One region of the Bacillus sp. ABR genome, then DNA from elsewhere that is predicted to be linked to it. Evidence: predicted binding sites of a transcription regulator. Region 1 holds the regulator's gene; the other holds the start of a gene.
What was found. The regulator NrdR, encoded in region 1, represses ribonucleotide reductase genes. The targets are predictions, from matches to a motif close to AACACNATATATNGTGTT.
Positions count from the first base shown of each region.

Region 2: nrdI (class Ib ribonucleoside-diphosphate reductase assembly flavoprotein NrdI) is a predicted target of NrdR. The motif match lies at 1,725-1,742, and genes of this name have one in related genera.

Region 1 covers NZ_JAOYSL010000002.1:718,606-722,024, forward strand. The annotation lists gene dnaB (replicative helicase loading/DNA remodeling protein DnaB) at 1-1,305, opposite strand, end outside; gene nrdR (transcriptional regulator NrdR) at 1,407-1,865, opposite strand; gene OIT90_RS09160 (hypothetical protein) at 1,870-2,256, opposite strand; gene speD (adenosylmethionine decarboxylase) at 2,440-2,820, opposite strand; gene OIT90_RS09170 (glyceraldehyde-3-phosphate dehydrogenase) at 3,056-3,419, opposite strand, start outside.
Region 2 covers NZ_JAOYSL010000003.1:161,383-164,801, reverse strand. The annotation lists gene miaA (tRNA (adenosine(37)-N6)-dimethylallyltransferase MiaA) at 1-501, shown strand, start outside; gene hfq (RNA chaperone Hfq) at 527-748, shown strand; gene OIT90_RS10955 (YmzC family protein) at 908-1,228, shown strand; gene OIT90_RS10950 (hypothetical protein) at 1,308-1,520, shown strand; gene nrdI (class Ib ribonucleoside-diphosphate reductase assembly flavoprotein NrdI) at 1,786-2,178, shown strand; gene nrdE (class 1b ribonucleoside-diphosphate reductase subunit alpha) at 2,138-3,419, shown strand, end outside.

The sequences.
Region 1 (3,419 bases):
GGTTTCTTTCATCCAGTCAGGCAGTTTCTCTTCCCTGACGACTTTTCCTGAACCATATGTGCTGCGCTGCTTTTTCTGCTGCGCCCACTCTGTCATTTGTCTGTTCTCTTCTTTGGCAATTTTCATCGCCGCAGCAACGGTTTTGATTTTCTTTCTTACCCAATGAGCGGCGATTTTTTGCATGTATGTTTTCGACAGCTTCATATCTGTTTTGAGTAAGGTATAGTAGATGAGAACATTCATGACACCTGGCTCTAGCTGCTGCTCGAGCATGATATCTTCGACAATTCTTAGGTCGGCATACGTCGGCTCAATGCCATCTGCCATGTCTTTTAGCAGCTCTCTAGGCGAAATATGATCCAGCTTTTCAATCAATTTTGCATCTGGAGTATCCGCTGCCGGCGTCTTTGAAGCATCTTGCCGCAAGTGTCTTGGCTGTTTTTGATCAATCAGCTTTGGCTGTTCGCCTCTGTATTCAATTTGGTACCAGTCTCTTGCTGCTTTTCTCAGCTCTTCTGTTGAGATCATTTGATCCGAACCGCATGCACCTGCTACAATATTTTGCATTTGAAGCGGGGTGATGCCGTATACAACAGCTAACTTCTTAATTGTTTCTTTTACCTGCTTAGTCAAAGCCTTTCTTGGAATCATCATGTCAGACATACCCGCTAACAATAGATCGAAATCGAAGGATTCGTCTGAGAGTGGTGCCGGCTGACTCGATCCAACGGTCACATATTCATAGCCTTGATCAAGCGATGTCGCCTGATGAATCTCTTCTGTCATCTTGCGTTCGCCTGGCTGCAACACGTGAAAGACTTCTTCAAACGACCGTGAAATGTTCTTTGCTTCTGCAGGAACACCTGGATAAGAGAAATAATCACGAAGCTGCATATATTTTGCTTTCTCTACACGATGGTACAGCAGGACATTCAGCATACCATCTTGGAAAAATTCATCCGGTCTTAGCGGCGGTACAAGCTCATATGTAAACAGTCTGCCTTCTTCCGTTTCCTGTTCATATGTGCGGAGTAAGCCGATTGCTTCAAGCTTTAAACGTTCCTCAAAAATATCATTTAAATTCGTCTGCAGCATGACCATGAGCTGCCGATGAGGTGCAGGTTTTCCCCACATACGATTTTGTTCCAGCTCTCCCCAAAGCGTCATGTATAAGCTGAAAGCGGACATGCCAATAAGCGGCTGATATAAAAGAGTGATGAGCTGTCTATCGATGTCACCGAGCAATGAAGCGCTTTTGACGACATACGGATCGACGGCTAGCACTTCCTTCCAATGCTCTGTCATTTGCTGATCCTCCCCATGAATTGCGATTGTTTCCATTGTACACTCTTTTTGCGTTTTACGCTTTACGCAGGAAAAAGAGCATGAAGAATCTCCAGCTCTTTTTAGCGTTCTTTCTTTAATAGATCTTTTAATTCATCAATAAAGACATTGATGTCTTTAAACTGCCGGTAAACCGAGGCAAACCTAACGTAAGACACTTCATCAATTTTCGCCAGCTCGTCCATCACCATTTCACCTACAAGCTCGCTTTTCACTTCTGACATGCCTTGATTGCGCAGTTCTTTTTCGATATTAAAGCAGACATCCTCCAGCTGCTTTAAAGCGACAGGACGCTTTTCACACGCTTTGATAAGTCCTCTCAGCATTTTTTCGCGGCTGAATTCTTCTCGAATTCCTTCTTTTTTCACCACAATCAGCGGTAATTCTTCTAATTTTTCAAACGTCGTAAAGCGATATTGGCAGCTTTCGCACTCTCTTCTACGACGGATGGATTTCCCTTCATCTACTGGTCTTGAATCAAGCACCCTTGTGCCAAGGTGCTGACATGTGGGACATTTCATATCATCAGCTCCGATCTATTCTTGGAAGTTGTTTGTCTAGTTCATCATAAAGGGACAGAACGGTCTTCTGACTATAGCCGAAATCTGTTGGCAGGGCCGTTTCTGTTGTCACATTAAAATCGACAGCTGTTTCAAAAGGACGAATTGAAATGACAGTCGCCACGAGAAAGGCTTTTTTCGGCAATCGTATGTTTGCGCTGATTTCACCTCGTTCTGCTGAAACAGATGTCACTTGATAGGAATCGTTTCGGGAAAGAATGGCTTCCACCGCTTGAAAAACTTGTGCATTCGTCGATTTGTAGTAATGGCTTTTCAGTTCTGACACTGGATGCTCGTCAGATGTTTCTGTATGGTTTGACATGAACCGTTTAAAATTTTGTCTTAAAATCATACACGTATCCCCTTTGCCATAATGCCTCTTTCTTTATTTTATAAAAAAAACCTTTGTTTTCCTAGAACAAAAGTATAGACAAGCTGGGGAATGTTGGATTTTTTCTCAAATAAATATAAAAAGGAGCATAACACAAAGGCATTTAATGCTTTTGGCCAGCTCCCATTGCAATCTTTTTTATGTTTACAGTGCTTTGGCTTGTGCCTGTTTTACTTGTACAGGTCCCATGCCTCGAGGAATTTCGATGTTTTCTCTTGTTTCAGCACCTAATTCATCTCCGATATGATCTGCTGCAATATTCGGATCTAGGTCGCCGCAAGTATAAACATCTATGCTCGCATAACCATGTTCAGGAAAGCTGTGAATTGTCAGATGAGATTCAGAAATAATGACAACTCCACTTACTCCTTGAGGTGCAAATTTGTGAAAAGCAACCTCTCTTACCTCAGCTCCTGATTTCAAAGCTGCATTTACAAACGTTTTTTCAATAAAATCCATGTCGTTCAGTTTATCACAGTCGCATCCCCATAGCTCGGAGATAACGTGACGTCCGATTGTTTCCATCATGGACCCCCCTTTAAACAAGAATGAAAGAGTGAAGTTCTAAGCAGCCGGACCGGACATATACCACGGGGGAAAGTTAGTCCTAAGAGGTCCTAACCCTTTAAGTATACCCGAATGAGTCTGCGAACAAGAAGTTCACGAAAAATAGTATACTTTGTTTAGACCCATTTTGCAAGCTGTGTTTTTAGTGGGATTTTCTCTCATTTCTTGAAAAGGGACGATCGTCTTCTTCATTTCAAACAGCAGAAAGCTCTTTCATCTGTGCGCCGACAAATTTCACAAGGTCAACCACTCGGCATGAATAACCCCATTCATTGTCATACCATGCAAGAACTTTTACTTTTCTCCCTTCCATTACCATCGTTGTCAATCCATCAACGACTGCTGAGTAAGGGTTCGTGTTAAAGTCCGTAGAGACAAGCGGCTCATCTGTGTAATCTAAAATACCAGCAAGAGATGTTTTAGATGCATTTGAGAAGGCTGCATTGACTTCTTCTGCTGTGACATCTTTTTTTAAGTCTACAACAAGGTCAACCATCGACACATTGGAAACTGGCACGCGGAGTGCAAGCCCATGCAATTTCCCTTTCATGTGCGGA
Region 2 (3,419 bases), on a different contig from region 1:
GCGGCAAATGCTATTCATCCGAATAACGTCCGCCGCGTGATCCGGGCGCTGGAAGTGATCCATACAACAGGTCAGAAAATGTCGGAAATGCAAAACGGGCATCAAGAAGTTCCTCTTTATGATACAGCCTTCATTGGGCTGAAAATGGATCGAGAGCTTTTGTACGAGCGCATTCATCAAAGAATTGATATGATGATAGATGAGGGCTTAATTGAAGAAGTGAGAGCACTTTATCAATCAGGCTTGAAGGATTGTCAGTCTGTTCAAGCCATTGGTTATAAAGAGCTTTATGCCTATTTTCAAGGTGACTGCTCACTTGATGAAGCCATCCAGCAATTAAAGCAAAATTCCCGTAGATATGCGAAGCGTCAGTTCACGTGGTTCCGTAATAAAATGGCGGTCACTTGGTTTGATATGACACCGCCTTGCCACTTTTCAGACAAAAAAGAGGAAATTTTCGCATATATAGCAGGAAAGCTTGGACTTAAAGCGAAACTGTAGTTATCAGAATCAAGGAGGACGAAACATGAAACCGATTAATATTCAGGAGCAGTTTTTGAATCAGATCCGCAAAGACAATACATTTGTCACAGTATTCTTACTGAATGGCTTTCAGCTTCGCGGTCAAGTGAAGGGATTTGACAATTTCACGGTGCTGCTTGAAACAGAAGGAAAGCAGCAGCTTATTTATAAACACGCCATTTCTACATTTGCACCTCAAAAGAATGTAAATCTGGAATTAGAATAGGATAGGTTGTATTGAATAGCCCCATGCCTCTGCGAATAAACCGGCCGAACCCGCTACGTTTTTTGTCAGTGCAGAGGGGCTATTTTGTATGCAATGAAACTTTTCTGCCAATTTTCCGTATAATTCCTTATTGGATATTAGAAGGGTGAGGGGATTCATATGGAAAATGCAGAGCTTGAATTAAGAAGGATTAGAGTGATCCTCCTTTTGATTGGAATTGTAGTCTTGTTTGGATCGTGCGCTATCTCAAACATTGAAACGAGACAAGAAAGTTGGAATAACCATTCTCATGAAAATGCAGATGGAGTTTTACCATCATCTGCTGCACTAAAAAATAATCACTTTGCTGTTGTGAAAGATGATCAAGTACATGTGTACCGATTTGATGAAAAAGAGGGAGAACTGACTCTCGTTACAACAAAATACATAGATGAATGGGATGACGAAGAATATGATGATGGTCTTGATGATGAAGAGTAAGCACGTAAATTTACAAATGAATGTGAAGCCGCTACACTATAATCATGCATCAGACATCTAGACAGAAAAGGATGAGTTCATGACACATAAAATTAAAATTAATCATTGGGAACAAACTTGTGAAGACGATTCCTGTTTCGAATATGGAACGAGTGTTTCTGTAAATGGGAAAGAATTAGTGAGAGAAGCTTCAATCGTCTCTGCGCTTGAAGCGGTGCTAAAAGAGTTAGGTGTTGAAGTGGAAATTACAGAAGTGTCAGAAGATTTACAGTGCGATGCCTACAAAAAATAAAACAAAAAGTCTAGTCTACTAAGCGATTTTTTTTCGTGTTATGATAGATTTCGGTTTCAGTTGAATAGGGAGTAGAGCAGTCTATTTTTAGATCCTGTTCTGCTCTATTTATTTGAACGTACGAGTTCGGCTATGAAGGTTCGGCCGGGTTGGTTGATTTTTTTCGTTTCGAACATCTATATGTTGTGTTTTGAAAAAACATAGTATACTATATATAGTGAATAGCGAAATGATCAACAATACTAAAAACTAGGTCGTGATGGAATTGATTCAAATCGTATTTGATTCAAAAACAGGAAATGTTCAACGCTTTTTGGACAAGACCCCTTTTACAGACAAACGAAAATTGACTGGAGAAGAGTTTTTGGATACGCCGTTTATTCTCGTCACCTTTACGACAGGATTTGGACAAGTCCCTAGTACCACTCAGTCTTTTTTAGAAAAAAATGCTCACCTTTTACTAGGTGTTGCGGTGAGTGGCAACAAAGTGTGGGGAGATAATTTTGCAAAAAGCGCCGATACGATTTCTAAACAATATCAAGTTCCTATTTTGCACACCTTTGAACTAAGCGGAACAAAAAGGGATGTTGAATTGTTTACACAGGAGGTAGAAAGAATTGTCACAAAATCAGGTTCCAAAGTGGATACAATTAAATAACGAAATTATGATTCAAAAAGAAGGAAAGTTTCAGTTCGATAAGGACAAAGAAGCTGTACATAGTTATTTCGTAGATTACATTAATCAAAACACGGTCTTTTTTCACAATCTAGAAGAGAAGATTGATTACTTAATAGAAAACGACTACTATGAGGAAGAATTTTTAAGACAATACAGCATGGCAGATATTAAAGAAGTCTTTGAAGCTGCGTATGCCAAAAAATTTAGATTCCCATCATTTATGAGTGCATTTAAGTTTTACAATGACTATGCACTGAAAACAAATGATAAAAAGAAAATCCTTGAACGCTATGAAGACCGCATTTCAGTTGTAGCACTTTTCTTTGCGGGTGGGGATAAAGAAAAAGCACTTGAGTTTGTAGAACTGATGATCAATCAAGAGTACCAGCCAAGTACACCAACTTTCTTGAACGCTGGACGTAAAAGACGCGGTGAGCTTGTGAGCTGCTTCTTGCTTGAAGTAAATGACTCACTAAACGATATTTCAAGAGCGATTGATATTTCAATGCAGCTGTCAAAATTAGGCGGCGGCGTGAGTTTGAACCTGTCAAAACTTCGTGCAAAAGGCGAAGCAATCAAAGATGTAGAAAACGCGACAAAAGGTGTCGTCGGCGTGATGAAGCTTCTTGATAATGCATTCAGATATGCAGATCAAATGGGGCAAAGACAAGGATCAGGCAGTGCCTACCTGAATATTTTCCACAGAGATATCAATGATTTCTTAGATACGAAAAAAATCTCTGCCGATGAAGATGTTCGCGTGAAAACACTGTCCATTGGAGTTGTCATCCCGGATAAATTTATCGAGCTTGCTAGAGAAGATAAAACAGCTTACACTTTCTATCCGCATACCGTCTATAAAGAATATGGACAGCATCTTGATGAGATGGACATGGAAGAAATGTATGATGAGCTTGTAGAAAACCCGAAAGTTAAAAAAGAAAAAGTCAATCCGAGAAAGCTTCTTGAAAAATTGGCTGTTCTACGCTCAGAATCAGGCTATCCATATATCATGTTCCAAGATAATGTAAACAGAGAGCATGCTTTGAACCATATTTCACGAGTGAAATTCTCAAACCTTTGCTCAGAAGTGCTTCAGGCGTCAGAGGTTTCTTCTTACACGGACTATGATCAAGAAGATGAAATCGGTCTTGATATTTCTTGTAACCTCGGTTCTTTAAATATCATGAATGTCATGAAAAACAAATCGATCGAAAAAA